Regions from separate parts of the Ruegeria sp. J8 genome, predicted to be linked through region 1. Evidence: riboswitches for the same ligand, from Rfam matches in the RefSeq annotation. Region 1 holds a riboswitch; each other region holds the start of a gene.
What was found. A riboswitch is a leader RNA that binds a small molecule or an ion and turns the genes downstream of it on or off. The one in region 1 is predicted to bind cobalamin.
Positions count from the first base shown of each region.

Region 2: another riboswitch for cobalamin. It lies ahead of ACR0L1_RS06065 (DUF1636 family protein); the one in region 1 lies ahead of ACR0L1_RS12245 (DUF1636 family protein).
Region 3: another riboswitch for cobalamin. It lies ahead of ACR0L1_RS20685 (CbtB domain-containing protein); the one in region 1 lies ahead of ACR0L1_RS12245 (DUF1636 family protein).

Region 1 covers NZ_JBQFMR010000005.1:81,641-91,707, reverse strand. Annotated here, with positions in the region: gene napA (nitrate reductase catalytic subunit NapA) at 1-1,403, opposite strand, end outside; gene ACR0L1_RS12270 (chaperone NapD) at 1,400-1,693, opposite strand; gene ACR0L1_RS12265 (ferredoxin-type protein NapF) at 1,690-2,205, opposite strand; gene ACR0L1_RS12260 (FecCD family ABC transporter permease) at 2,412-3,425, opposite strand; gene ACR0L1_RS12255 (ABC transporter substrate-binding protein) at 3,427-4,374, opposite strand; gene ACR0L1_RS12250 (ABC transporter ATP-binding protein) at 4,371-5,177, opposite strand; gene ACR0L1_RS12245 (DUF1636 family protein) at 5,174-5,518, opposite strand; cobalamin riboswitch at 5,621-5,820, opposite strand; gene ACR0L1_RS12240 (bifunctional enoyl-CoA hydratase/phosphate acetyltransferase) at 6,058-7,452, shown strand; gene ACR0L1_RS12235 (acetate/propionate family kinase) at 7,445-8,617, shown strand; gene ACR0L1_RS12230 (hypothetical protein) at 8,619-9,089, opposite strand; gene ACR0L1_RS12225 (hypothetical protein) at 9,099-9,341, opposite strand; gene ACR0L1_RS12220 (endonuclease/exonuclease/phosphatase family protein) at 9,434-10,067, opposite strand, start outside.
Region 2 covers NZ_JBQFMR010000002.1:497,496-507,562, reverse strand. Annotated here, with positions in the region: gene ACR0L1_RS06090 (precorrin-2 C(20)-methyltransferase) at 1-55, opposite strand, end outside; gene ACR0L1_RS06085 (precorrin-8X methylmutase) at 52-681, opposite strand; gene ACR0L1_RS06080 (cobalamin biosynthesis protein CobG) at 681-1,802, opposite strand; gene cobN (cobaltochelatase subunit CobN) at 1,799-5,092, opposite strand; gene cobW (cobalamin biosynthesis protein CobW) at 5,096-6,151, opposite strand; gene ACR0L1_RS06065 (DUF1636 family protein) at 6,153-6,527, opposite strand; cobalamin riboswitch at 6,613-6,820, opposite strand; gene ACR0L1_RS06060 (NAD(P)-dependent oxidoreductase) at 6,967-7,923, shown strand; gene ACR0L1_RS06055 (hypothetical protein) at 8,115-9,224, opposite strand; gene ACR0L1_RS06050 (hypothetical protein) at 9,268-9,543, opposite strand; gene ACR0L1_RS06045 (caspase family protein) at 9,543-10,067, opposite strand, start outside.
Region 3 covers NZ_JBQFMR010000012.1:89,829-99,895, forward strand. Annotated here, with positions in the region: gene ACR0L1_RS20655 (hypothetical protein) at 11-175, shown strand; gene ACR0L1_RS20660 (heavy metal translocating P-type ATPase) at 228-2,561, opposite strand; gene ACR0L1_RS20665 (hypothetical protein) at 2,751-3,023, shown strand; gene ACR0L1_RS20670 (L,D-transpeptidase) at 3,065-3,727, opposite strand; gene ACR0L1_RS20675 (hypothetical protein) at 4,125-4,628, opposite strand; gene ACR0L1_RS20680 (CbtA family protein) at 4,693-5,391, opposite strand; gene ACR0L1_RS20685 (CbtB domain-containing protein) at 5,396-5,566, opposite strand; cobalamin riboswitch at 5,601-5,816, opposite strand; gene ACR0L1_RS20690 (DUF1636 family protein) at 5,998-6,333, opposite strand; gene ACR0L1_RS20695 (transglutaminase-like cysteine peptidase) at 7,479-8,102, opposite strand; gene ACR0L1_RS20700 (MerR family transcriptional regulator) at 8,451-8,867, opposite strand; gene ACR0L1_RS20705 (hypothetical protein) at 9,013-9,336, shown strand; gene ACR0L1_RS20710 (GDCCVxC domain-containing (seleno)protein) at 9,341-9,559, shown strand; gene ACR0L1_RS20715 (DUF411 domain-containing protein) at 9,771-10,067, opposite strand, start outside.

The DNA of each region.
Region 1 (10,067 bases):
CGGTGTTGTAAAACAGCGTGGAAGCCCGGTTTTGGCGGGATTGTACCTTCGGGAATTTTCCATGCGGTTTCACAAATCTCGCGGTGCTCGTCATTTGCGACAACCATGTCCGCGGGCAGGCGGTGGGCGAATGTGCCAACCTCTCGGGCGGTGCCGCAGGCAGATGGTTGGCCGGTCAGCGAGAAGGGCGAGTTGCCGGGTTCGGAAATCTTGCCAACCAAAAGGTGGACGTTGTACATCAGCGAGTTCACCCACGAACCGCGCGTATGCTGGTTGAAACCCATGGTCCAAAGGCTCATGACTTTCCGGTTCGGATCCGCATATTGTTTCGCAAGTTTCTCAAGCTTGTCAGCGGGAACACCTGAGAGTTCAGATACATATTCCAAAGTGTAAGGCTCAACAGCTTTGGCATATTCTTCGAAGCTGATGGGTTCCATTTTGCCCGAGTTCGGGTTTTCCGCGTCTTGCTGAAGTTGGTTTTCGTCGCGCAGGCCGTAACCGATATCGGTTGCCGTCTTGGTGATGTTTACGTGCTTTTTGACGAAGTCTTCGTTCACCGCGCCATTCTGAATGATGTAGTTGGCGATATAGTTCAGGATCGCCAAATCGGTCTGTGGGTTGAACACGATGCCATTGTCCGCCAATTCGAAAGAACGATGTTCAAATGTTGACAGAACATGAACTTCGCTGCCCGGTTTGGTCAGACGCGTGTCTGTCAGGCGCGACCACAGGATGGGGTGCATTTCGGCCATATTGGAACCCCACAGAACGAATGTGTCTGCGTGCTCGAAATCGTCGTAGCAGCCCATCGGCTCATCTATGCCGAAGGTCCGCATGAACCCAACAACAGCCGAAGCCATACAATGGCGCGCGTTGGGGTCGATGTTGTTGGAGCGGAAGCCCGCTTTCATCAGCTTGGCGGCGGCATAGCCTTCCCAGACCGTCCACTGACCCGAGCCGAACATGCCCACGCTGGTCGGGCCTTTCTTGGCCAGCGCCTCTTTCCACTTAGCGGCCATGACATCAAAGGCTTCGTCCCAGCTGACCGGTTCGAACTCGCCATTCTTGTCGTATTCGCCATTGGTCTTGCGCAGCAACGGAGTGGTCAGGCGGTCTTTGCCATACATGATCTTGGACAGGAAATAGCCCTTGATACAGTTCAGGCCGCGGTTCACCGGCGCGTCCGGGTCGCCCTGAGTGGCCACGACGCGACCTTCCTTGGTGCCAACCAGAACGGAACAGCCCGTTCCGCAGAACCGGCACGCGGCCTTGTCCCAGCGGATATCCGGCGTCGCCGCCTGAGCGTCGGCCGTGCCTGTGGCCAGCGGAATACCGGCGGCCGAGGCCGTGGCTGTGGCAGCAGTGGCCTTGAGGAATGTCCGGCGTGATTCAGAATGTGTCATAGCGTGAGCCTCCGGCTGGTGGTTTGGCTTAGGGCATCGGGACGCGGGCGGGTCTCTGCAAGGTCCTCGAAATGGTGATAGGTCAACGTCAGAGACACGACCCCGGGGATCTGGTGCAGATCCATGATGGTCTCGGACGCAAGGCGTTCAGGGGTATCTTCGACCACGACGACGAAACGGCCGTCTTCGGTCTGGGCGTGGATTTCCACACCCGGTGTATCGCTCAGGGATTGCGCCGCAGCCGTAGCGTAGTCGGGCGCGACATGGGCAAGGCAACCGCAGATGTTCATTGCACAGCTTCCATTTTGGGTTGAGGGGTGTGGTCCAGCGAGATGGCATCCGCCGGGCAAACGGTAGGGCAGAGCCCGCAGCCGGTGCAGGCCGCCACATCCAGTGTCGGTTTGGCCCGACCACCGGTTTGCAGCGAGAACCGGATCGCGCTTTCTTCGCAATTGTCCTGACAGAGGCGGCAACTGACGCCATTCATCGACAGGCAGGAGTCCAGCTTTAGCGCGGCACGCCAGGGCCAGTTGGACACAAGGTCGATATCCAAAGCAGGGGTTGGGCAGGCAATGGCGCATTCGCCGCAAAAAGTGCAGGGATTGTCTGAGGGTTGAAAAACAGGAAAGCCGTCCGCAGCGATTGCAATCACGTCCTCAGGACAAGCCGAGGCGCAATCGCCGCATTTCGTGCAGTGCTTCAGAAAGTCAGGCCCGACCGATCCCGGAGGTCTGGCTGTCACACCGTCCTCATCGTGAAATCTCGCGCTCAGGAAGGCGCGCCGGGTAGTCACTTGGCCCATTCTCAAAGACCTGGCTTTGCTAGATTCTGTTCGTCGCTATTCCCGATTAACGGCTTCGTTCAGCGCCGGATTTGATATTGATCAATTTCTTGGCAGTTTTTGCATGGAACTTAAAAAAAATATGCATGCAAAAAATCTGTTTTGTCAAATTGTTGCAGGTGCGCTGACAGCTCGGCAAGCGTCGGGACTGACAAAGACAAGCCAATTTATCTTTTGGGCTTCGCCGTTCTGAGCAGCAGAATGAAAACGAAAATTGACCCCAGTGAGGTCGTCACAATTCCGACCGGCAGTTCTTGCGGGGCAAGCATCAGGCGGCTGAGGATATCGGACCCGGTCAGCAGTACCGCGCCAACCACGGCTGCCGTCGGGACAAGGTGATTGTGCAAAGGACCAGCGATGCCGCGCGCAATATGTGGAACCATCAGGCCAACAAAGCCGATCACACCGGCGACCGACACAAAAACGGCGGTCGCGAGCGCAGCAACAAAGAACATTTTGAATCGTAGCGACTGAACCGGAACGCCCAGTGTTGTTGCCGTGACATCTCCGGTCAGCAGCGCATCCAGCCAGCGGCTACGATAGAGGGCATAGGCCAGAATAAGCGCCAGCCCGGCGCAGACCAGCGGGAAGGTTTCCCATCGCGCCAGACCCAAACCGCCAAGCATCCAGAAGATGACGGAATGGGCAGCACGGTTGTCGCCTGCGAAAATCAGGTAATTGGTTAGGGCTGAGAACAGGAAGGACACCGCAAGCCCGGCTAGGATCAATTTCTCAGGCGCGCTCGTCCGCAATCCGTGTACTAAAGCCAGCACGATGCCAGAGGCCACCAGCCCTCCGCAAAACGCCGCCAGCGGCAAGGTCCAGAACCCCAGAATGTCCCCGGTTACGGTGATGACGAACACAGCACCCGCTGCAGCGCCCGAAGACAGCCCGAACAGAAACGGGTCGGCCAGATCGTTCCGCGTGGTTGTCTGCAAGACAACGCCGACAATCCCCAAACCAGCGCCGATCACGGCCGCAAACAGCGCGCGGGGCAGGCGCAGGTCAAAGACGATACGGTGCAGGGGCGACACGTCTCCATCCACAAGGCCTGTGCCCAGCAATATGGCCTTGAATGTATCGGACAGAGGGATGGATGTGGTTCCGTAGATTGTTGAAACCAGAAGAAGGGCGGCCAGAATGACCGCCCCCACCAAAAGTGTCAGCCCCAGACGGCCCAAATTAGTTCAGGCCCTTATGCATGGCCTGTGCCATTTTCGAGATCGCCTGAATGTTCGCGGGTCCCGGCGTCAGTTCTTCGTACCGCAGACCGATCCAGCGCTCGTTTTTGACCGCATCGGTTTGCGACATCACCGGGTGCTCTTGCAGGAATTTGAACGTATCCGCCGCGCCATTTCCGGTTTGATAGTCCAACAGCACCAGGAACTCGGGGTTCGCGGCGGCGACGGCCTCCCAAGAGCTACGGCCCCAGCTTGTATCCATGTCATGGGTCACGTTCTGACCGCCCGCAGCGGCAATCATCGCATCTGGGATGGCGTATTTTCCGGCGGTGAAGGGCGCATCAGCGGGCCCGTCCAGCAGGAACACGCGCGGTTTCGGCAGATCGGCGGTTTTCGCCTCAATCGCGGCCAGCTCGTCTTTCCAGCCTGAAACCAACGCTTCGGCCTTGTCTTCAACATGCATGACCTTGCCCAGACGCAGGACATCGTCAAACAGCAGGTCCATGCTGGCCTTTGGGCGGTCCTTATGCAGGTGAACGCAGCTTTCCGACAGGATCATAGTCTTGATCCCGAAGGGCGCCAGCGTTTCCGGTGTCACATCACCACCGGGCCGCATTCCGTAGTACCAACCGGCAAAGAACAGGTCGGGTTCAACGGCCACCAGGTTCTCGACCGTCGGATATTTCGGGGCCAGTTCCGGGATATCGCCGCGCAGCGAGTCGAACTCGGGGCTGGTTTTGTACCAGCCGGTAATCCCGGTCAGGCCGACGATCTTGTCTTGTAGACCCAGTGCAAAGGCCATGTCGGTCATGTTCATGTCATGCACGACCAGACGCTCGGGCTGGGTTTCAAACACCAGCGGTTCGCCGCAATTGTCGACGGTAACTTCATGCGCGGCGGCACCGCCCGCCATGGCTGTAACCAGCGCCACGGACAAGATGTGTTTCATTCGGAAATGCTCCTAACAGGATTGGAAACTGAGGTTTTTCGGATGTCCAGCGCCGGGATCAAGCGGCCCTCGTGCTGGAAAAACAGGTAATCTACGCCGAACGTGTCACGCACGCGGTCGGTGGTGAGCACGTCGGCCACAGGTCCGAACCCGGTAAGACGGGTGGATTTCATCAGCGCGACATGCGTCGCAAATTCCGGGATCATGACCAGATCGTGGACGATCATCACCACTGTGATCCCCAGCCCGGCCACCAGTGACAACATCCGCCCCTTGGCGTCCGGGTCCAGATGGTTGGTGGGCTCGTCCAGAAACAGCAGTGCCGGGTTTTGTGCCAATGCCCGCGCGATATGGGCGCGCTGCCGTTCCCCGCCCGACAGAACCGCCATGCGCTTGTCGGCCAGATCGTTCAGGCTGGTCAGGTCCAAAATTCGCGCAAGATCGGCGGCATGGGCCTCGGCCGAGCGGTCGGACCGGATCGGGATCTGTCCCAGCGCTACATACTCGCGCAAGGAGAGCCGCCCGTCGGGATATTCCTGCTGGCTGACAACAGCGATCATCCGCGCACGCTCGGTCGCTGACATGCTGCGCAAATTTCGCCCCTTGAACAGTACATTGCCGTCCGAAGGATGCTCGGACCCGCATAGAAGGTTCATCAGCGTTGTCTTGCCTGCGCCGTTGGGCCCAGCGATGGCCAGAACCGCGCCTTCGTGAAGCGCAAAGGTGATGTCCTGAAGCAGAACTTCGCCGTGATAGGCGTGATAACCGACGCCGTTGACCTGAAGGAACGCATGTTCGGTCATGTGGCCCCCGTAGCCAAGGGCGGCATCCGCGACAAGGTCTTGTGCAACAGCGCCTCGGGGCGATCCGTTGCCTTGGTCCAACCTGTGGAACTGTTTTGGTATTGCCGCGCGAAAGCGGCCAAAGCGTCGATATCGGCCGAGGTTTGAATTTCGCCAAACAGATATTGTGCCTTCGCACCCGCCTGAAATCCAACGGTCAGCGGGTGATCGCAACCGGCCATACACTCGATCATCCGTGTGCCGTAGCCCTCGGGCAGGCGCTCGCGCAGGGCCTCGGCAATCGATAGCGCCGCCTCTGCCCCTTGGCAGGTCGTGCAGATCAGCACCACATGATCCGTCATGCTCCGCCCCACCTGCATGCCAGACGGGCAGGGAGAGGAACGGTTCTGATGACATCGAGTCGATGTGACATTGAGCCTCTTTCCAGGACACCCCGCCCCGGTTTGGTTGCGTTTGAGATGGCAGGTCTCCTGACTCGCGGGTCTGTGCTTGGCCACCCTTCCCGACCTGATCCGGCCAGTGGGATATTGGCGTCGCTCACCGCCTACAGTTGCGGGGGCAGTTACGGATTTGGTCTGCACCTTACCGTATTCCCTTTTCATCCCGCGCGTGCAGCATCGGGAACCATCGTAGCGTCACTGCCTCAGATCAGAGCATGGGTCAATATGGATTCCGCAACGTTCCGGTGAAGACAGCGCAAAGGATATTGCTGCTCAGTGGGCAATCAGTTATGCTGCGACGCAGCAAAATTTGAAAGCCGAGGCTACGTTTTGCGGGCTCAAGGGTGCTGGACGTACTATTGTGACCCCGAACTGACCTGCATCAATTAAACCCGCGACCCAAGTCGGTAAGACGTCCGAAAAACCAAAGTTGGCACGCTATGAAAATCCAGGAAAATAAAACCTTCGAGCAGCTCAAGGTTGGCGACGCGGCACAACTGACCCGCTTGTGCACGGTTGACGACCTTTATGCTTTTGCCTCGGCCTCGGGCGATCACAATCCGCTGCATCTGGCAACCTATGACGGGGATGGCGACGGCCTTGCCGAAGCCGTCGCACCCGCGCTGTGGCCCGCCGGTCTGGTCGCAGCCGTGCTGGGAAACTACATGCCCGGCGCCGGAACGCAGACTCGCCGCGCGGATTTGGCCTTCCACCTCCCGGTGCTTGCGGGTGAAGAACTGACTGCCTTTGTCGCTGTTGAGGAAAAGCGCGACGATGGTGATCTGCTCTGCTCAGCCGAAGTGCGACGGGTCGTTGACAATGCTCTGGTTCTCAGCGGCACCGTTCAGGTCACACCGCCTTCGACGCATATGGAGTTCGACTCGGTCGAGGTCCCTGGCCTGATCGTGCAGCGGCACCGCCATTTCGACGCGCTGTTGGAAAAAGCGCGCCCACTAGAGCCGATGCCAACCGCCGTTGTTGCGCCAGAAGAGCCCAACTCTCTGAGCGGCGCGTTGCTGGGACATGCCAATCATATTATTTCGCCGATCCTCGTCGGGGACCCCGATAAAATCGCCGCTGCTGCCGCTGAGCTGGGGGCCGACTTGTCTGGCATCGAAATTGTCGAGGCCCGCAGCCACGGCATCGCCGCGCACCGTGCCGTGGATCTTGTAGTCGACGGACGCGCGCAGACCCTGATGAAGGGGTATCTGCATACCGATGAGTTGCTGCACGCGGTTTTGCGTCGTGAAAAAGGGCTGCGCACAGGGCGGCGACTGTCACATGTGTTCGTAATGGATGTTCCGGGCATGTCGCGCCCGATCATGGTGACGGATGCGGCGGTGAATATTGCGCCTGATTTGGAAACCAAGGCGGATATCGTGCAAAACGCGATTCACCTGGCACATTCTTTGGGAATCGAACAGCCCAAGGTCGGCGTGTTGTCGGCGGTTGAGACGATCAACCCGCATATGCCGTCATCGGTCGATGCGGCCTTGCTGTCGAAAATGGCCGAGCGCGGTCAGATCACCGGCGGGTTGGTCGATGGGCCGCTGGCGATGGACAATGCGGTTGATCTGAACGCCGCCCGTACCAAAGGGATCACGTCAGAGGTTGCCGGTGCTGCCGATATTCTGGTCGCGCCTAATATTGAGGCCGGGAATATGGTGGCAAAACAGTTGACCTTCATCTCTCATGCCGAGGCGGCAGGGGTCGTGATCGGTGCGGCCGTTCCCATCATTTTGACGTCACGATCCGATGATGATGCCTCGCGATTGGCATCCTGTGCTGTAGCCGCGCTTCATGCGCATGCAAACAAGGGTAAAATCCATGGCTGATCATGTTGTGGCGCTGAACGCCGGGTCTTCTTCCCTGAAATTCGCGCTTTATGAGCTGGTTGAGGGCAATCGCCCCAGTATGCGCTGGCGTGGCCAGATCGAACGTTTGGGCGACGCACCACGTTTGCTGGCCCAATCCGCTGGAGGACGCTCGATCGACCGTCCTTTGACCAACACCAAAAGCCATGACGAGGCGATCCACGCCTTTCTGGAAATGGCGCGGGAATACCTGCCGGACATCCATGTACGTGCCATCGGGCACCGCGTCGTCCACGGGGGCACTGTTTATTCCGAGCCGGTGCGCATTGACGCCTCGGTTGTCGAGACGTTGTCTGGGTTCATACCTTTCGCGCCGCTGCATCAGCCCTATAGTCTTGCAGGGATACGCGCAGCCAGCGCGGCCTTCTCGGACACGGCGCAGATCGCCTGCTTTGACACGGCGTTCCATCGGACACACCCTTGGGTCAACGACACCTTCGCCCTGCCGCAGAGCTACTATAACAAAGGCGTACGACGGTACGGGTTTCACGGGCTCAGCTACGACTACATAACGCAAAAGCTGAAAGAGATCGCGCCGGGCTTGTACGACGGGCGCGTGGTTATTGCGCATCTGGGTAACGGGGCCTCGATGTGTGCGGTTTCGGGTGGTCGGGCGGTGGCCTCGACTATGGGGTTCTCGGCGCTGGACGGGTTGCCAATGGGAACGCGTAGCGGGCAGCTTGACCCTGGTGTTGTGCTTTACATGATGCAGCAGGAAGGCCTGTCGGCGGATGAGATTGCCGAGATTCTGTATCGCAAATCCGGTCTGCTGGGTCTGTCGGGGATATCGTCGGACATGCGCACCCTTCTGTCCGCTGACACGTCCGAGGCGCGTAAGGCCATTGACTATTACGTCTTCCGCATACGCCGCGAATTGGGCGCATTGTCAGCCGCACTGGAAGGGATCGACGCGCTGGTCTTTACGGGTGGTGTTGGCGAGAACTCGGCCGCAATCCGGCAGATGGTGTGTGACGGCATGCGCTGGATCGGGATCGAGATGGATCACGCCCGGAATGCCGATGGTGGCACGGTTCTTTCAACCGATTTCAGCCGCGTGCGGATTCTGTCGATTCCGACGAATGAGGAAATGGTGATCGCCCGCGCGGCTGCGAACCTAATGGAGTGACCTAGTCCTGCGGCTTTTTACGGGTCTTGGCGTATTTCAGCAGGACCCCAAGAAGTGCACTGACAATTTCAGGTGTCAGCGTGCCAAGCGGATCGCGCCTAATGCCGGTTACGGCGTTGCGCGCATCCGCGAAGTTTTCTCGGATTTCGGTTTCAATATCTCGCAAAGCCATGTCGCGCAGTTCGACGGCATCCGACGTGTCTGTCTGTGCCGTCATGGAATTCGCAACTACCGCAAGCAGAACGGCCACCACCAGATCAATCCCGGCCACAATCAGCGCGGCCGAGGTCGTCGACAGAGTCTCTGACAGCCAGAAAAACCCGGCCACGTTCAGCATCACGGCGGCAAGACCCACGGCAAGACCTACTGCGGCATAGATGCCTGTGCGCTTTGCGGCAACTGCGACTTGACGCTGTGCAATCAGCCGTTCAGCGCGCAAAATGATCGAGATATTTCGGGAAATGCGGCTCATGTCAGACTCCTACCGGGATCGACCGATCATGTACCCAAGCGCAAAGACGCCAAGGGCGAATAGGATGGGCTTTTTATGCGGCAAATCCTCGAATTCTGTCAGAACTTCATCAATTTGGGCAGTCCAATGGCCGAGGTTGTCGACGAATGCATCGGCTGGTTCCGGGGCCTTGGGTGGCTCGGGGTTGGCGTGTTCGGCCAACTGGCGGCGCAGTTCGGCGACCTCTGCTTCCAATTCTGCTTTTGTTACCATGGTTGCGTCCCTCTACCGCGATGAACCGCATGTTAGACGGTTTTTCTGTTTCGGTAAAAGGGACTTATCCAGATAGTTGAGCGGGCCAGTGCTTAGCCTGTGCGACACCAGACGCAATCATGATCCGAAAGCGGCGTACCTTCGTCCGAGATTGAAGTCAGAATGCCTTTGTCTAGACACTTCAGACCCCGTCCGGCCAGCCAATCCAGTTTCATGACCCGCTCAGGATGCGGAGTGATCAGGCTGGGTCGGATTGTAGGACCTTCTGCGGTGAAAGACCATGAGTAGCCTTCGCGTTCGGCCAACCCAAACAAGGTTTCACGTCGCCAGTCAAAATCGGGGGGCAGATGGTTGCCGGTGTTCAGGTCCCCACCGATCAGAACGGGCAGTCCGGGCGCAAACGCGTCGATTTCATCTAACAACCGTTGGAACTGTTGATGGCGGTGCGCTGCATCTGCGTTGCTTTCCAGATGAGTGGACACAACGCAAAGCGAACCCTGCGTGGCCGGGATAATGGCGGCGATGGCATTGCGACCGCCGACCCGCGGTTGATCCGGGTCCGTCGCGCCAGTGTCTGAGGCAAACCAATGGCCGTGATCGTCCAGTCGGATCAGTGACGTGCGTTCAAACGGCACCGAGGACAGGATTGCGTTCCCATGCCAGCCAAGACTGTTGAAGTCATCCGTGCAAAAGCCCCGCTCGGTCGCGCCGCCGAGATCAAGTTCG
Region 2 (10,067 bases), on a different contig from region 1:
TCATCAGGTCGGGATCACCTGGGCCAAGGCCCACGCCATAGATGGTGCCGCTCATTCCGCACGGCTCGCGATGGCGTTGACGGCGGCGACGGTGATGGCGCTGCCGCCAAGACGGCCCTTGACGATGCAGGATGGCACCGGCTGTGCCTCCCACAGGGCGTCCTTGGATTCGATCGCGCCGACAAAGCCCACGGGGCAGCCGATGATGGCCGCAGGGCGCGGGCAATCGGGGTCTTCCAGCATGTTCAACAGGTGGAACAGAGCGGTGGGTGCGTTGCCGATGGCGACAACAGCACCGTCCAGATGCGGGCGCCACAGTTCTAGCGCAGCAGCCGAGCGCGTGTTGCTCATCTCGGCGGCCAGCGGGCGTACGCGTTCGTCATGTAGGGTGCAGATCACCTCATTGTCGGCAGGCAGACGGAACCGGGTCACGCCCTCGCTGACCATGCGTGCATCGCAAAGGATCGGTGCGCCAGCTTCCATTGCAGTGCGGGCGGCGGCCACAAAACCGGGCGAGAAATGAACGAACTCTTCCAGCCCGACCATGCCGGCGGCGTGGATCATGCGGACGGCGACCTGTTCTTCGTCGGCATCAAAACGGGCCAGATCAGCCTCGGACCGGATGGTGGCAAAGCTTTCTTTGTAGATCGCCGCGCCATCGGTTTCATAAGTATAGGGCATCAGGTGAAGTCCATATTCATCAGTGTTTCTTCGGTCAGGCCGGTCTGGCAGGGCTCATCCCCCGCGCGGCCCTGTTTGACAAGATCAAATCGTCCGGCATTGCCTATCAGCGTCACATCGGCCAGGCTCATGCGCGCGCATCCTTTGGCGCAGCCCGAGACATGCAGGCTGCCATTGATACGCGCGGCAAGCAGGCGCGCGATGTCGCGGGTTTCCACCTGCGCCTGCGGGCAATATGGCGCGCCGGGGCAGGCGTCGGTCGTCATAAGCGGGTTGGTGCCATCTGTGACAAAGGCTGGGGCGGGTATCGCCGCCCCGACTTCCAACAGGATCAAGCGCCATGGGGTGACACGCAGCGCCTCGGCCCCGCTTTGCGCGATCAGGTCTTTCAGGGCGCGCGCAGGCAATTGTCCGAAGGCCGCACCATAGAGCGTCCCCTGATCGCAAGCACCGGGTTGCAGCGGCGCGCCAACTGGTCCCGGAGCCACGCCCTGCCACTCCGGCGGCAAGTCCGCGACCACGCGGGCCATGCGCCTGCTCTCAGGCGTGTAGTTTTGGGAGAACCATGCGGCCAAGGCGATCAGCAGGTCGATGGCTTCCGATTCCTGGACCAAACGTCCGGTGTTTGCCCCATTGGCACGCAAGATCAAACCCTCAGGGCTTATTTCCAGCCGGATGTCGGCTGAATCCCCCGCCAGCAGGCGCTCAGGTCCAGTATCGATGGCAAAGCCGAACTTGGCGGGCAGGGCGGGCAGTTCGGCCAGCCGGTCAATAAGCTCTTGCGCCAGCCGAGCGGTCAGGTCTCCGGCTTGGTACAGAGGTGAGACCAGAATGTTGCGGCGCACCTCGATCCCCAGCTCGGCGTCCAGCAGGTCCAGCGCGGCCAGTTCGGCCAGCAGGGATTGATGATCCGCCTCGGCCACACCCCGCAGCTGCAGGTTGGCGCGGTTGGTCAGGTCGATGGTGCCATTGCCGAAGTGTTCCGCCAGATCGCACAGACCCATGATCTGCTCAGCTGTCAGACGGGCCAGCCGCGGCCGAACCCGGACCACCAGCCCATCGCCCGACATCATCGGACGGTGCGCGCCGGGGCACCAGCCCTGGACGATGGGAGCGCTCATCCCAGCCCCTCCAGATCGGCGCGAATCGAGTTGCGGCGTGTGTTCCAAAGCCCCGCCTCAAGCAAAGCGCGGAACCGGTCCTGCATGGCCTGATGCGCTTTAGGGTTGGCCTCGGCCAGAAAGGCGTCGACCTCAGCGTCGCCCAGCGTGGCATCGTGGTAAAGGTCGAAAAGGTGCGGCGCGACTGTGCCAGATAGATGCGCGAATGAGGCCATGTGATCCAGCGTCGCGGCGATCTCGGCCGCGCCCCGGAACCCGTGGCGCTGCATCCCGGCGATCCAACCCGGATTGGCGGCGCGGGCGTGGACCACGCGGCTGATTTCTTCGGGCAGGGTCCGCGCGCGTGGGGTGGCGGGGTTGGTGTTGTCCAGATGATAGAGCTGCGCCGAGCCGCCTGTGATTTTTTTGGCGGCGGCAAATCCGGCTTCATGCGTGGCGTAATCATTGGCCAGTAGCAGGTCGGTCTCGGTCAAATCCTGCAGGTGGACGAAACTGTCGGCGTTGGCGACGCGCTGGGTGATGCCGTCCTTGTCCTGCGCGACATGCTCGCCTTCCAAGGCATAAGAGCTGGCGTCCAGCCATGCCGCACCCGCCTGCACGCGCGCCTCGTCGGTGTAAATTTCGGACAATTGTGTCATGTTCACGCCATAGCTGCCGGGGGCTGGGCCATAGACGCGGGCGGCGGGTTCCTGACCGGCATAGGGGTTCCAGTCGGCCGCCTCATCGCGCGCCGACAAGGCCCGGATCGCCTGACCGTATAGCGCCGATAGCGTCGGAAAAACGTCGCGGAACAGGCCCGAGACCCGCAGCGTCACATCCAGACGCGGGCGGCTGAGGTCGGTGATGGGCAGAACCTCGATGCCTGAGACCCGCTCTGACCCCTTGTCCCAGACGGGTTTGACGCCCAGCAGGTGCAGCGCCATGGCGAATTCCTCACCCGCCGTGCGCATAGTGGCCGAGCCCCAGAGGTCAACGATCAGCCCTTTGGGATAGTCGCCTTCCTCTTGCAGGTGACGCCGCACCAGTTCTTCGGCCAGTTTCACGCCTTGGCTATAAGCCGCGCGCGTGGGCAAGGATCGCGGGTCGGTGGTATAGAGGTTCCGTCCGGTAGGCAGTACGTCCGAGCGGCCACGATAGGGCGAACCGGATGGCCCGGCCTCGATCCGCTTTCCGGCTAGTGCGTCGATTAGGGCGTTGCGTTCAGACTGGGCGGAAGGCGCGGGGTCGAAATTGCCGGTCACTTCTGGCACCCGGCCAAATATGTGCAGCCCGTCGCCGAACTGGCTTTCCTTGATGTCACAGACAAAGCGGTCGATGCGGGTGATCGCCTCGGCGGTGCAGGTGGCCTGATCCAGACCCAGATCGCTTTCCAGCCCGATGGCCTGAGCCTCATTCCGGATATCCTCTTGCAAACGGTCGCGGCGCTTGGGGTCCAGACCATCGGCGTTCGAGAATTCGTCCAGCAGAGACTCCAGCCGTACCATCCGATCCGGTGTACCGCTTTCTTTCAAAGCGGGCGGGATGTGGCCCAGCGTGACCGCGCCGATCCGGCGCTTGGCTTGCGCCGCCTCGCCGGGGTCATTGACGATGAAGGGGTAGATCACTGGCAGGTCGCGGATCAGCGCCTCGGGCCAGCAACCGGCTGAGAGCGCCACGGATTTGCCGGGCAGCCATTCCAACGTGCCATGGGCTCCGATGTGGATCAGCGCATCGGCATTCAAGCTTTTACGCAGCCAAAGGTAAAAGGCGACATAGCTGTGGCGCGGGGTGCGCGACAGGTCATGATAGTCGTCATCGCGTAACTCGGGCGTGCCGCGTTCAGGTTGCAAGGCGACCAGAGCCTTGCCCCGACGCAGGGCGGTGAAGTGAAAGGCACCATCGGTGTAAGCGGGGTCATCCTCGGGAGCGCCCCAAACCGTATGCAAGTCGGTGCGCAGCTGTTCGGGCAGGTCCGCAAGCGCGGCCTGATACTCGGCCAGCGGCCATGCGATCCGGGCGTTCAGCAGCGTATCAGCGATTGGTTTGGCAGGGGCGGTATCATAGCCCCCGGCTTGCAGGTCGGACAGCATCGCCTCAGCCGAGGCCAGCGCGTCGAGGCCCACCGCATGGGCCATCTGCCAGTCTTTGCCGGGATAGGTGGACAGAACCAGCGCGGGCACCTGATCGGATTTGGGTTTGCCTTGCAAGTTCAGCCAGCCGGTCACACGGTCAAGGATGGCCTCGATCCGTTCCTCCTCGGCCCGGTGGGCAAAGCGGGAATATTCCAGATGCGGGTCGCGTTTGCCCGGCTCCTTGAACGAGGCGATGCCCGCTGAAATCCGCCCGTCCACCTCGGGCAGCACCACATGCATGGCGAGGTCGGCGGGGGAGAGGCCGCGTTCCGCCTCGGCCCAGGCCTTGCGGCGCGAAGTGGCCAGTGCGACCTGGAAGACGGGCACATTTGCAGCGTCCAAAGGCGAGGTACCCGACGCGCTTTTGCCCGAGAAGGACGTGGCGTTGATGATCGCGGACGGGGCCAGCGATACGATGGTGTCGCGCAGCCAGTCGGCGGCGGATGGCACTTTCAGGGAAGGGGCGAACAGGCCCACGGCCTGAAAGCCGCGCGCGCGCAGGCTACGGATCAGGGCGGCCACGGGGGCTGTGTCGGCCGAGGTCAGGTAAGCGCGGTAGAAACTGACCACGACGCGTTTTGAGTCACCGGAAAACGCCTGTTCCGCCGGAATCACTCCGCGATCGGGGCACCATGCGCCGCAGTCGGGCAGGGATTTAGCCCCCATCACCGGACCCGCATAGAGCCCCGCTGCCAGTGCCATCTGTGCCAAAGCGGCTTGTGCTGCAACCTCGCCGCCGGTGTCACACAGGTGCGCTAAGCGGCGCAGGGTGGAGACGGGCAGGGTGGAATACTCATCCAGTCGCGTATCCTCGCGCCCGTCGGCGGGCAGCACGGCCACAGCAATCCCTTTAGTCTGCGCAAGCGATAGAACCTGCTGCAGTCCGTAGGACCAATAGGGCACTCCGCCGATCAGACGGATCAGGATGCCTTTAGCGCCCTCCAACGTCTGTTCCACATAGGTGTCAACGGACAGAGGGTGTTTCAGCGCCGTCAGATTGGCCAGTCGCAGGGTCGGCATCCGACCGTCAGGCCCGCCACCGCGATGCCAGCCTGCCGCGAAAGCACCAAGGTCGCTGTCCGAGAACGACAGCACCACCAAATCCGCCGGGCTCTGGCCCAGATCGGTTGGGGTTTCGGATTCCTCTAACCCGTGGCTTTCGCGGAAGACGACGTGCATGGTTTACTCGGCAGCCTCGGTGACGCCCGCGAGGATGTCGCGGATTTCAGCCTCTTTGATATCGTCATGCTCGGCGATCACCACCAGACGCGAGCGGCGCTCTTCGCCGGGCTCCCACGGACGGTCATACTGGTGACGCACACGCGCGCCGACGGCTTGAACCAGCAGGCGCATTGGCTTGCCCTGAACAGCGGCATAGCCTTTGACGCGCAGGATGTTCAGCTCGGTCGCCAGGCGTTCGATCTTTGCAACCAGATCCAGCGGGTCGGTTTGATCCGGCAATTCGACGATGATGCTTTCGAAATCATCATGCTCGTGATCGTGATGACCGTCATGATGCGAAGGCCGCGCATCCATGTCATCCTCGGCGGCGGCCTCAAGACCCAACACGACGCGCACGTCCACCACACCTTCGGCCACTTCGACCACGGGCAGAGGACGCGGGGCCTCGGCGGCGATGATCTCTTTGGCTTTGGCGACACCTTCGGGGCCGGCCAGATCAGGCTTGGTCAGAAGGATGATATCGGCGCAGGAGATCTGATCTTCGAACACTTCGGACAGAGGGGTTTCATGGTCGATGGAATCGTCGGCCATGCGCTGGGCATCCACTGCCTCGACATTCGGCGCGAACCGACCAGCGGCCACCGCCTCGGCATCGGCCAGCGCGATCACGCCATCCACGGTAATTTTCGAGCGGATATCGGGCCAGTCGAACGCTTTCAGAAGCGGTTTCGGCAGCGCAAGGCCCGAGGTTTCGATCAGGATATGCTCGGGGCGCGGCTCCAGCGCCATCAGCGCCTCGATCGTGGGGATGAAATCATCGGCCACGGTGCAGCAAATGCAGCCATTGGCCAGTTCCATGATGTTTTCCGCCGGGCAATCGGGAATGGCGCAGGACTTCAGGATATCGCCATCCACGCCGACATCGCCGAATTCATTAACCACAACGGCCAGACGCTTGCCCTGCGGGTTCTGCATCAGGTGCCGCACCAGCGTGGTTTTACCCGAGCCCAGAAAGCCGGTGATCACAGTAACGGGGAGTTTTTCGAGGGTGGACATGTCAGGCTCCAATCGGGGGAATGCGCGAGGCGCAGTTTTTGCGGAAATGTTCGGGGCGCTCGCGCCATTTGACCAAGCCGTCTTCGGTGGCCAGATACTTGGTCGCGCCGTCGACGATCACGTCGACATGATCGACCTCGTTCAGGTTCTCATAAACAAAGGTCCAGCGCTCGGGTCCGCCGCGCAGAACGATGGAACAGCCCTGATCGCAATTCGACAGGCATTCGACGGCTCTCAGCGTTACGCCTTCGGGCAGATCGGCCTGTTCCAGCGCCTTGTGCAACAACGTGCCGGGGCGGTCTGCGTCATCTTCAACAGGTAGGCCGCGGCGGCAGGTGGTGCAAACCAGCAGCTCGACCGGAGCGGTCTCGGTCATGTCTCTCATCCCCCCAAATCCTCATCGTGGGGGACGGGGTTTCAAGCGGGTCGCATTTGACCCGACACCGGAACACCCCGTCCGGTTTCAATCGCGGGTGCTGGCAGGTCTCCCGGCTTGCGGATGTCAGGGCAATTGCCCTGTCGGATGTCCCGCCTTCCCGGCCTGTTTGGCCAGTGGCTTGGGCACCCTCTCCGGTCACGGTCGCGGGGGCGGCTGCGTTTGGCGGATGATCCGTTGACGCATTCCCTTTTCATCCTCGTGCAGAGGACACCAACGGATCGGACATGCGGCACCGGGCAGGGGCTTGTCAAGCGAGTCGCAAGCATCTGTGAAGCAACGGTGGAAAAGCGACCTGTAAGCGTCGCTGGGCGGCATGACGAAGCCCGCAACCCCGTGCTGCCATGACCGAAACGGCGCAAACAGGGAGACGTGTCGCATGAGAGTGGGCTTTATCGGACTGGGCAATGTGGGCGGCAAACTGTCCGGGTCTTTGCTGCGCAACGGGATCGACCTGACGGTGCACGATCTGAACCCTGATCTGGTCGCGGGCTTCGTGGCGCAGGGGGCCAAGGCCGCCGAAAGCCCGGCCCAGCTGATGCGCGATTGCGACGCGGTGATCACCTGTCTGCCATCGCCTGCTGCCTCGGACGCCGTGATGCAGGAGATGCTGCCCGAGGTCGGCCCCGGCAAGATCTGGATGGAGATGTCCACCACCGACGAGGCCGAGGTCAAGCGGCTGGGTGCGCAGGTCATCGAACGCGGAGGGGCGGCAGTAGACTGCCCCGTCTCGGGCGGGTGCCATAGGGCGGCGACGGGCAATATCTCGATCTTCGCGGGCTGCGACCGCGCGACGTTCGAACGTATCCTACCCTTTCTGACCACGATGGGCCGCCGCGTGCTGCACACGGGCGAGTTGGGCTCGGCCTCGGTGCTTAAGGTGCTGACTAACTACCTGGCGACGGCAAACCTGATTACCTGCGCCGAAGCGCTCGTGACCGCCAAGGCCGCCGGGATGGACCTGAACACGACTTATGAGGCGATCAAGATTTCATCAGGTACTTCCTTTGTGCATGAGACCGAAAGCCAGGTGATCCTGAACGGATCACGCGACATTTCCTTTACGATGGACCTTGTGAAAAAGGATATCGGGCTGTTTCAGGACGTCGCTGACCGCGCCGGTGTACCGCTGGAGATCAACCCGGTCATGATCCAGATTTTCGAGGACGGAATTGCCCGCTATGGCGAGCGTGAATTGTCTCCCAACATCATCCGACGTCTGGAGGATGCAACCGGTCTAGACATCACAGCCTCCGGTTTTCCGCCCGAGATGGAGGACGACGAACCGGAAGAGCCCGGATACGAGGTCATCCCTCAGGGGCGTGGGGCCGAATGACGCAAGCCGCGCGTCAGTGGAATAGTCTGTTTTGTAGAGAGAGTGGAGGCGAGTACCGGAATCGGAGGAAGAAATAATTAAGCATTAAAATCAAATAATTAGTTCGTATATATCCTCCGGTATAGCCGTCAATTATCCTCCGCTTGTGTGGTTTGGAGTTGTGTGGAGTTGAAGTCGTTGCGAAGTGAGCCTTATGAAGTACCACCGCCGCGAACTTTTAACGACAAAATATCCTTGTCAGTGATGTGCGTCATCGAAGTGTCGTCGCCGGATGCTTTGGCGGCGGCAAACATCAGCTGGTTAAAGCGCGAATAATGTCTAGACAGTACATCAAACACGTCTTGGTGCCCGTTGCCAACGACGTCGATAGGACGGAAATACCTGTACAAGCCTGCGTCTTTGGATGCTGCGCTAACCCATCCAAAGCGTTCGTTGAACCGAGATCCATAGGGTCGTCGATGAACCAACCTGTTTCTCAATTCGGTAACCTCTTTCATCCACCCAGCGATCGTGAATTTCCCAGGTTTTTCAGGATTGGACGCGATGTCACCTGCCGTGATCAGCAAATTCAGAAGCGGATCATTGGGTAGGCTATCGCTTCTTAGTCCATTCACAAGTTTCGCCATCGAGTCAGCCTTTTCATGGTTAAAGCCAATTCGGTGGGAAATTATCGTGGCAAGATAATCTCGCGCTGAACCGAGGTGCAGAAAGAAAGAATGAATATGCGCAAAAAGCGTTTGGGACAAAGTGTTGTCAGACCTTTCGCCGTTCACTCGCCCAGATGAAATGTGATTGACAAGTTGCTCGTGGTAATACTCGGCTATCTGCTCCACGCTGGTGTCCATACTGCGCAAGCTCATGCTGATATAACGAGATAGCGCTTCGACTGGCGCTCGTTCGTCTAGCGATTTGACAATTTGTTCCTTTGTCGGCTGCGGCTCTGCCTCAAAAAGCAAATTGGTTCGCTTACCCATCATGTTGCTTGCAATGTTGCTCCACAAGTCAGATGGGCTTGGAGAGTGATTGGACCTTTCGGGCAGAATTGGTACCCATGATGAGTTATAGGTACCGTCCATCCAGTCCATGCTATGGAGAGCAACGGGTTGAAGTTTGCTGGTATTGGCGAGATTTTGCACTTCAACGAGCGGCAGCGGCCCTACGGCGCTTGGTTTTCCTTGGATTACGATTGGTTCAATTCGCCACTGGTCATCGGACAGTTTTCCTGCGCGGAAACCACCTGTGAAATGTATATAAAAACTGGATCCGTCAGAAGGGCGAAGTAGTTCGGTCACCTGCGTCATCTATTGGCCTCGGGCGATTGTCGCGACTTGTTGGGCAATGCAGTTAGGTTTTGAGTGCTGCTAGGATCGAGGGAAGGTATTTTCGCACCTGCTCTATGTCGCTTGCTTTTTCGTTAGGCGACAAATCGGCATACGGTGTGTTTAACTGGCGCTCCCACTTTTTTGCAAGGTTTGCAGGGATCACGAGGGAGCCGTCTTCACGATGTTCACATTCGTTGTGAAGATGTCTTTGCCAGTGCGCCCATCTTTGATGCTCAATGTCTGCGAGCAGTTCAATGATGCTTTCTAGGCGTTTCTCGATTTCGCCTTGGTTAATCATCAGATCATACCATTTTCAACTAATCGGCGGTAGTGTTCGCCCAATGCGGTTAGTGTACAGGACTTGCTTTCCATAGCAGCATTCCACATGTGGCGAGTACCCACAGGCACGACAAGGTTCACACGGTTGTAGTTTTGCAGAATGCCGAATATCTCGGTGTTGTCGTGATCAGGTTCCGGAATACTGGCGTCTTCATTGCCGCTTCGGTGTGGCTCGTAACTAGGATCAAGCTGAAACTCGTGACCTGCCACTGGGAAGAACTCGACAAGTTTCAACAACTCATTCAGTGCGATAGGTGGCTGGACCTTCCTTAAAGACACAAATTGCCTGACGTTGGTTTTAAACACCGGGCGTTGCGCCCATGCGCCTAAAGATTGATCAATGTGGGCGTAAATGCTTCCAGGCGTCACATCACCTACTAGGTTAGCGGCAGACCCGCTCAAAGCATCTACGAAAAGCGTCGTGAATATACCGGATCCATTCTCCTCACTTGCGTACTGGTCTGCCGTGGACGCAGCCAAAAC
Region 3 (10,067 bases), on a different contig from region 1:
AGGATGTAAGATGATGGCAATCGCGGGGGCCTTGGTTGGCGCCGTTTGGGGTGGGGTCCTGGCAAAGCGCCGGAATGGCAACAGCCTTGATATTCTTCAATACGCTACAGGATATGCCATCGCTTTTGGCCTGGTGGCGTTCTTTCTTTCGATCGCAGTTGTGCGCCTGATGTAACGCGCCAGTAAGCGAGGCGAAAGCCGGACACCTTGAAGTCCGGCTTCCACTCTTATGTGGTCGCAGCGCCTGTTCCGTGCGAGCCAAGGGTATTTGCCGCAGTCTGGGCGGTGTGATCTTCCGGAGCTTTCAGAAGCCGTAAGGCATTGGCCACGACCAGCAAGGACACTCCGACATCCGCGGCGATTGCACCCCACATGGATGCCAGCCCAAAACCCGTCAGAGTCACAAACAATGCTTTGGTCGCAAGTGAGAAGCCGATGTTCTGACGGATGATCGACATGGTTCGACGTGAATGGTCGATCAGCCAGGGTACTTTACCGATGTCGTCGGTCATTAGAGCAATATCTGCGGTCTCAATAGCAGCGTCGGACCCAACTGCACCCATCGCGACCGCATAATGTGCCCGAGCCATCGCAGGTGCATCGTTGACGCCATCGCCGATCATCGCAACCATCTCGTGTTGCTCTGCCAGTTCTTCGATCGCAGCGACCTTGTCTTCCGGCAGAAGCTGGGCCCGGACTTCGTCGATGCCGACTTCGGCTGCTACCGCTCTCGCGGTTTGTTCGTTGTCACCTGTCAGCATGATGATTGACTTCACGCCCTGCGCGTGAAGCCGGGCAACGATGTTCTTGGCTTCGGGGCGAATGCGGTCCCGCAGCTCAAGCAAACCGGTGACTCCGTTCTCATCCCCGACAACCACAAGTGTGCTTCCCGCGCTCTCGATCTGGTTGCTCAATTCGGCAGGAATGGACGCGCCAAAGCCCTTCTCTACAGCGAAGCGGTCAGAGCCAAGCCAGATATTTCCGCGCTCGGTGCGGCCCTCAAGACCCCGACCGGGAACGGTTCGGATATCTTCAGCCGCAGATATCGAAATGTCGGTCTGTTCTGCCCTGGTGAGAATGGCGCGGGCCAACGGGTGTGAAGATCGAACCTCAAGGCTGGCAGCGCTTGCCAACAGTTCCCGCTCGGATGCGCCGCCCAGCGGATAGACATTGGCCACTTCAGGCTCGCCCATGGTGATCGTGCCGGTCTTGTCCATGGCCAGTGCGGTAGTGCGCCCGGGGGCTTCGATATATGCACCGCCCTTAATCAGAACCCCGGCCCGGGCCGAAGCGGTCAAAGCCGCAACGATTGAAACCGGCGTGGAAATGACGAGTGCACAGGGGCAGGCGATAACCAGAAGAACAAGTGCATTGTAAAACCAAAAGCCCCACGATGCGCCAAATGCAAGCGGTGGGATCAGGGCGATGGCCACTGCAACGACCATAACGATGGGCGTATAGATCCGCGCAAATTTTGTTACCCACTGCTCAACCGGCGCACGGCGCGCATGAGCATCACCGACCATCCGGATGATCTTGGCAAGCACGGTATCGGACGCTGTTTTCGTCGCACGTATTTTGAGGGTGCCTTCACCATTGATTGTGCCGGCGTAGACCTCATCACCCAGCTCTTTGGGGATCAGTGCGCTTTCACCTGTGATTGGAGCCTGGTCAACGGCACCGGCCCCTTCGATGACTTCCCCGTCAAGTGGAATGCGATCCCCACCCCGAACGATGAAGCTGTCGCCGACAAAGACATCCGCCGCCGGGACCGTTGCCTCTGAGCCGTCAGCACGAACCAGCCGAACCGTCGGGGGGGCCAGATCAAGCAGCGCGGATACTGCGTTGCGAGCCCGTCCGACACTCCAGCTTTCCAGATAAAGAGAGAGCGAAAAGAAAAATGCTACAGTTGCCGCTTCAAAAAACTCACCCAGACCGATGGCACCAGCGACGGCAACAACCATCAAAAGGTTCATATCCGGCGAAAGGCGCTGCGCCGAAGACCAGGCCTTGGGGGCCACCAGCCAGACGCCAAACAAGATCGCGACCGCGAACAAAGTGGCCTCGGGCAAAGGCATCGGAACCTCACCATGTCCCGAAAACAGTCCAAGCGCTCCGCCCATGCCTGTTTCGAAGATGTGCCAGCCAAAGCCTGCCGCCCAAAAACCTCCGCTGAGTGTGGTGAACCGTCGCTGACGCGCAATATGCGCCGCCTGATCCAGGGCGGCATTTCCGTCATCCCAAGGTTTGGCGTTCATACCGGTGCAGGCAACCAGCAGCATGACGTCTTCGTCAGAAAGCTTGGCAGCACTTTCAAGAAGCGTCATTCGACTGTTGATGACATCAAAAGCGAGATGCTCTTCACCACCAACTTTCGGGCCGATAACCCGGTTCAGGATCACAACCTCTTCGGCGCAATCGAGGCCAGAGACCTGAAAGCTTCTACCGCCGTCAGGAATTGGACCGGCGGGGGCGATGGCGCCACACCCGCCACTACTGCATGCGTGGTGACCATGTTTGTTTTCGTGGCCATGGTCGTGGCTATGGGTATCGGATGACATGATCGGACCTCAAGAATCTCTATGGTCCTTTGTAAGTAGTTCCTACAGTAACTAGAGCTTCAATACCTTTCTGAATTTTTTAGCATCCGGGTTCCTTGCGCGTGATACCGACACTCCATTCCTTCTTGCGGGCTGGTCGCGTGGATGCAATCTAGTCGCAGAGGACGCAAAAAATTCTGGAACAGGTCAATGCAGAAACGGATCGCAATTACCATCACGTTAGTCTCGATTACTGCCGGTTGCTCAGCCCAGTTCACTGGGGCCAAAAGCAAAGCACTTGAACCAGGCAACGTGCCAGATTCAGTCGTTGCGCTGGCAGGGCCGGGGCAGGATCTGGCCACGGCACGCCTTTTGCCAGAAGACAATTGCTTCTGGTATGAGCACAGCGGACCTGTCGAGACGACATTGGTACCATTGCGCGCGACGAATGGCGCTCCGATCTGCGCCGCGCGAGACGCCTGATAAAAAAGAGGGCGACGACGTCCACCTACGCTGCCCAAAATTTATGAGCGGGCTGTGACGCTATCTTCGGCCGAGTATAAATATGCGGTCGAGCCGATTCTTACATGTGGGTAGAGATCATTGATATGGGCCATGATCATTCTAACACATCCAGAACTTGCGCGACCACCGATGCTTCTAGGCTGAGGCGTGCCGTGAATTCTGAGATATGTATCTCGATTTCCAACGTATAGATAAAGGGCTCGAGAGCCGAGAGCATTACTTGGCCCGGGTTCCATACCATCCCGAAATTCCGCGTATTCGGGGTTGCGCTCGATCATTGAAGCCGTTGGCGTCCAATGTGGCCACTCGACCTTGCGCCGGATAGCATAGGTTCCGGGCTCGTAAAGGTTCCCTCGCGCGATCGCAACGCCATAGCGCATTGCGGTCCCGCCTTCCTCGATATGGTAAAGATAGCGCGCGACCGCATCGACATGGATGTCACCAGGAACCAAACCATCATTTGCTACGACACGTCGTGGTAAAAAACGGTCATGAACGCCCCATGGATTTGAGGTCGCTGGATCGTAATCAAATGGCGTGACCTGGCTGTCCCAATAGGTCTTTTGCGACGAGGTTGGCCATGTTTTGGCGATCAATGGACTGGCCGCAGACGCGGAAAACAGCGCAGTGGTTGATTGAATGAAATAGCGCCTTGTCAGCATAGATCTCAGCCTGGTTCACAAGTTCAATGTATTTGCATCGCATTTTCACGATCAAATTCGAGTCTTAAAGCCTCTAGCAGCTAGAGCTTCAAGAGGTTTCAGGTAACGCTTAGTTTATCCAGTCGATCAGGTGCGCGGTGGCGTGAACTCTGATTTGATCGAGTTTGCTTTGGACTGGGTCAAAAAAGCAATGGAAAGAACCGAAATGCCCATTGTAGTTGCTTCATGTTTTCGGTTTCCGACGATGCAAGCCAAAGGAACAAGACGGGAATTCGGCGCGGCTTTGCAACAGCTTATCTGTCCTTGGATACAGAGCGGCAAAAACCCGCGCGCACGCTGTACTTGCCGCTTAGACCCGCTGAATCCGCGTAGTTGTCTTCTCAGCCAGGAATGTCAATCAGGAGTCATCGCCGTCAGGCTGCACGGTCACTTTGGCCTCCACGGGCACACCCTCAACCATCAGAGGGCTGTGGCTGTTGCCATTGAGAGAAACTTTTACTTCAACATCGCCATCGGGGAGCGACGGAAGGTGTAACCAATTGGCATAAAGGCGGCCCAGCTTTTCGCCGTTGATATAAACATGCGCGTGACCTTCGCCTGGAACGTCAGCCGTGGAGGCATTTTCCGGAGCAAAGCGAAAGTTCTGCGGTGTCACACGCAGATTCCAGCCCGCCATAGGATCCTTAATCATCTGGATCGCCACACTGGGGGCGTCGCTGTCGGCAGGCAGATTAGTGGCAGCGGAGTGGTCGTGCGCTGCCATCTCCATGTTGCCGCCGTGTTGGGCCGGGTCAGTATGGTCATGGCTCTCAAAGGTGCTACCGCTGCTGGCGGCAATCACAAAGCCAGCACCGCCGCCAAAGACAAGTCCGATGGCAAAGAGAGCAAGAGAACGGGACATCTTGTCATCCTCAATAAAAAAAACCCGCCGGTGTAACCAGCGGGGTAGCAATGGAGGAGCGCGATCAGACTGCAGCGCCTGCGCGCTTGCCTTCTGTCTGCCAGAAGTGGCCGGTGAAACTGCCTAAGAGTGCCCAGGCGGCCATGCCGATGCCGAAGGCCCGGGCAGCAAAAAGCGCCCCGATCTCGGTCGGAACCGGCCCAGAGAAACTCTCAGGCTCAGGGGCCCCGATAATATGCGGTACCATTAGCAGCACGGCCGCAATCAGGTAGCTTACCAGGTTACCTCCAAAGGCAATCAGCCACATGGCTACGCCGGCTGCGGCAACGGTGACCGTCCACCAGATCTGACGCACTCCCACATCTGCTGCCGCTACGCCGGGAACTTCTGGAGCCAGTGACAAGCCAGGAGCAAAGTGGAAGGCGACAAAGCCCGCAAGACCCCAAAGCAGGCCGGTGCGGCCGTTGATCTCATGCCCCTGACGTTCGGCTACTGACATCAGCGCCGCCAGGACTAGCGCATAGCCGGTGTAGGTAAGCATGGTGAAGATAATGCTGAGACCATCGCGCATCGGCTCGGCGAACATGCCGGGCAGGTCGGGATGCGCAGTTACGGGATCAGCGCCAAAATGCACCAGGTCGCCGCCCTCATAGAGCTCGGCGTGAAGTAGCACTGGCTGCACGAAATACAACTGCAGAAGGGCGGCAATCAGCCCCGCTGCTGCACCAGCGAACAAGCCGCTGGTCAGAATACGACTGAACATTGTTTTAGTGGCAGGGGAAGCCAGTTGCGTGGCGCACATCATGAGCCGCGTCATGCAGGCCAGAAGCCTGAACATGGCCAGTCACGGTAATGATCCCTAGACCCAGAACCACGGCGAATACTGCAGGCAGAAAGGATGCGCCAGCGGCGGATGCCTTGATCGTTTTTGTCGTCATTTTAATCCTCCTCGCCGTCACACCCGACGGCATATGTTGTGTCCATCCTACGGCCGGTCTCCTGACTCGCAGGTCACAGCAGACTTCCCCCTTCCCAGCGCCATTACGCCAGTGGTATTGGAAGGCCGCTCGCCGCTCACAGTCGCGGGGGCGGTCAAGGCTTCAGTGCGGTAGTTTGGTGCACCGTCCTCATTCCCGTTTCAGTCCCAGTGCGTAGGCACCTTTGGACACCGTAGAAGCCTTTATTGTTCCATAGTGCTTTGTTCCGTCAAGTACGAAAGCGACATCATAGTATTCTGCAGCGGTCAATCTTAGGTAATGGCAGGCTTGGTTTAGATTTTAGCCGTTCAGTGCAGAAGGCTAAGTCGAAAAACACAAACTGTAAGCTGAAAACTCGACACCGGAGCTTTGGTCGGCAAGTTGCATGTTGGCTATCTTTTTTGTGCCGGTATACGTGCAATCGCCTTGAAACGTAGCTTACCTAGCTTCCTGGCGTCAGCGAAGTCGCCGTCAGTACTGTCCTCATACATCCGCATGAAGATCATTATGTCCGGAAGATCGACAACCGTAACCTCACCGAAAAGATAGGCGGTCTTGCCGCTTTGTCGCACCGCCAACGTCTGTGGTCGGTGACAACCGGACATGCAATCCACTTGCTGCAACTCGGCTTGCACCCCCGATGCCTCCAGCGTTGCGGCTAATTGATCATAAAGGGTGGAATCCGCGTCGCGGCAGGTTCTGCAAAGCGTGAGGTTAGGTAGGCACATGCGTCAGGCTGATCCTTGATCGAGAACTTCCATCTGAGATTTCATATTTGCTGGTCGGTTGTTAGCTCAGTTTCAATACGTGTTTTGACTCTAAGTCTGGAAAAGAGTCCATACTCAGGCAGGAAGGACACATGAGCCCTAGCCCTCGAAAACTTTGCAAATACACCGAGTGCGAGACGGGGATTTGGCAGGGCGAAGAAGCAACCATCAGACGAAAAAATTTTTAAGTTTCTACGTGAGACTGAGCTGAAGCAGGTGGTAGGCGATGAAGTGGAAACAGCTCACGCGAAACATCTTTGTTCTTCAATAATCTGAAACAGCATTGCCTCCGGGATCGGCTCGCCATGACACGCCTATTTTCAGGTCCGCGCGCACCGCGCCTCCCAAGGCGAATTCCGAGACGCGACAGGTTCTTGTTGCGCGTAACTAGGTTCGTTCTATCGTCAATTACAGTCTAGATCCGGGACATATAGCGGGGTTCGTGCTTGATGGTTACCTTTCGGTTACCACGACCGATCATGGGACTGAATGCGTAGCGACAACCGACGACATTCAAAAGGAAGTACGCTGATGCGAAACGCCTCGGCATTAACAACTTTTCTGTCTGCGTCACTACAACCGAGGATCGCCCATGCCGCCATCGGTTCTCGCCGCAACCCGGTGTGATGGGTGTTGTGATAACGGCATATCTCCGGGTGCAGCCAGTCTTCGAACTCCTCCAATGTCATCGACGCAGTGCCGGAGCCGTCGCATTTCCCCTTATCCTTGGGGGATAATTGCGTTCTTCCCTAAAGTAGATGAACGGCCTCCATGGTCGTCCTAATCAGGCGTTCGATATCTTCGCCGTAACGCGCTCGACCCGGTGGCCTTTACTTGACGGAGATACTCCAATCTGAGCGGGTCAAATGGAAGGTTTCGCTGCGGAAACGCGCCCATTGTCTACGTGTATGGCTTGCGGAATCCCAACAGTAGGCCAATACGACACCTCCGAGATATCTGGCGCGCGGATCGAATTCGTTCACACGCAATGGTGCAAACACAAGCAGATGGACGAGTCGGACTGAGCATCGAAACTCAACTATGCGCCCAGAACAATGCAGGTCGTGACATCAATTGCGAGAGGCAACCAATGTCTACCCAATGGTTTAGCCGCTAGAAACCTGTACCCAACGATCAGGGTGAATCGGGTCCTGTATTCGTAGGAAAAGATACCTTGTTTCCTTCCACGTTTTGATCCTGTTGGTAACATTGTCCAGAACCAAATCGCCTTCACTCGAGCGATAGACTAGAACAGCATGGCCATTGCGATTGGTGTCCAAGACGGTCGCGATTAGTAGCTTCGTAGGATCCACACCGTTCTGCACAAGTTCAAACTTCTTTTGCAAAGCGAAGTCTTCGCAATCTCCTGACCCTTGCGTCGGCAGTGTCCAGTATTCCTTTGTCCCGTATTGGCTTTGATCCGAAACGGCACGGATTCTCCGATTGACGCGCGTGTTGATCGTTTTAACGATCTGATTTTCTTGTGCCACGGACAGACCAGAACTACGAGCGCTCGCGCACGCCCAAGAGTAATCTTTGCATAGTGTTTTGGCACCGGATGGCGCTTCAATCTTTCTGTCAAGACCGATCGAGGGAAGCTCAGAGGCTTGTAATGTAGCGGCAGACACAAAAAAGCTGCATATAAAACAGATCATTGGGAGATAACCCAGCAGGTTTTTCGATAACATTCTCTGAACTAACGTGGGATTTGTCATATCTGCCTTCTCCATGCTCGTTCCTCGAAGGTATCCAAACTTCCGGGGCCAATGTATTTTATTCCAAGCCTTCATGTGCCTTGAGGCATTGCAACTGCTTCTTAGCCTCTAGGGGTAAAGCGGCAAAAATTTGCAGATTCTTTGGTATTTCTTCCTTAGTTGACAGCATCAGAGCATCCACGCCATCACCAGTCCGGCATAGCTAACAGCGCGAACTAGAGGGTAAGCTGATCGCAATTCTCTCATTCAACAAAAATACAACACAGATCGGCCGTCATCGCTTAAGGTTACGAAATACTGGGACAATGAAGCCGCTCCTCCCCAAACTGAGACAGGCAGTTTCGGTTTTTCCGGGCGCTGCAATTAGTGACCGCTAATGACATCTTTGACGACAGGCTCGTTGAGCAACGCCGTTAGCAGGGGGCATGCTGCTCCTTCAGTACAGGTCTGCACAAGTTCTACCAATGCTTGCTCCAGCCGTTGGAGAGCGGCGATCTTTGACCTGACCTTGTCGAGATGTTTTGTTGCGACGTCTTCGGCGTCACGACAGGCTTGCTCCGGCGCTTTGGACAATTCGCGAAGTGCGCATGCATCCTGAATAGTGAAGCCAAGATCGCGGCAGCGTTTGATGAATCTGAGCTCGGATATTTCCCGTTCCGTGTAAGCGCGGCGCCCCGAGGCGGTTCGACCGGTTTTCTCGACTATGCCTTCCCGTTCGTAGTAGCGGATCGTCTCGACCGACAGGCCGGTCAATCTCGCCACTTCGCCAATCGCAATCATGTGATGACCTTTCCCTTGAACCTGTAGCCACTACAGGATGCATATTGTCGGTCATGATGTCGAATTTCGCAAACCGCACGAAGCAAAAATCGAGGAAGCCGAACCGGCTTCCGCTCAAGATCGTCAAAGTCGGAGAAAGCAGACTATGAGCAAGTTTGTAGGGGCGAGTTTTCTTGGATCGTTTACCGCATTTGGCGTTGCGACCTGCTGCATCTTGCCGATGGCCTTGATTTTACTTGGCTTGGGAGGGGGCTGGCTGGCCGTATTTGGCAAGATTGCCGCCGCGAGTTATTACGTGCTCGGCGGTTCGACGGCCCTGCTGTTTCTCTCTGGCATCGTCGCGTACCGCCATGGTTCACTCGACCGCCTCAAATGGTGGCTGACAGGCAGTTTTGCGTTAACGACCATCGCTTGGGTTATCGTACTCAACGAAATCCGAATAAATGATTTCCTGATAACCTTAATGTGACGCCATGAGTGAAGAACGCCCGAACCTTGTCAGCACGATCATCTGCCCGGAATGTGGACATTCAAGACCTGAAACGATGCCAACAGATGCGTGCCAGTGGTTCTACGAATGCACATCTTGCGGAAAAGTCCTGAAGCCACTTCCCGGCGATTGCTGCGTCTACTGTTCCTACGGATCGGCCCCATGCCCGCCAATTCAGGCGGGCGACAAATGCTGCGGTTGATACGGCGACCGGGATGTCGGTTTTGTCCGCAAAGCCGGTCATCAGGCTTGGCGGACGCAGGTATTTTTTCACCGTAGGCTGGAACTTGCCCGGTAGGACAAGGCAGGCGTGAAGTCACGGATCAACTGGTTTGCCGTGAAGAATGTCACGTAAACCGGGCAGAACAAGCGAGCGCCGTGTTTTTCAGGATCTTGCCAGCGCCGTCGGGACTTCATACGGCCGGGTAGCTGGCAAACACCTCTGTGGTTCCATCCTTGCGGATCAGGAAGACGTCAAAGGCTTCGCGTTCGCTTTCCGGCCCCATGCCTGGCGAGCCGAACGGCATTCCGGGAACCGACAGTCCGACAGCATCCGGGTGTTCGCCCAGCAGGCGCCGGATGTCAGCGGGCGGGACGTGTCCTTCGATCATGTAGCCCTCCGCGCGGCCCGTGTGGCATGACATCATGCCCTCTGGAATACCGTTGGCGGTTTTGTAAGCGTTCAAGGCCTCCCAGGCACTGTTTTCCAC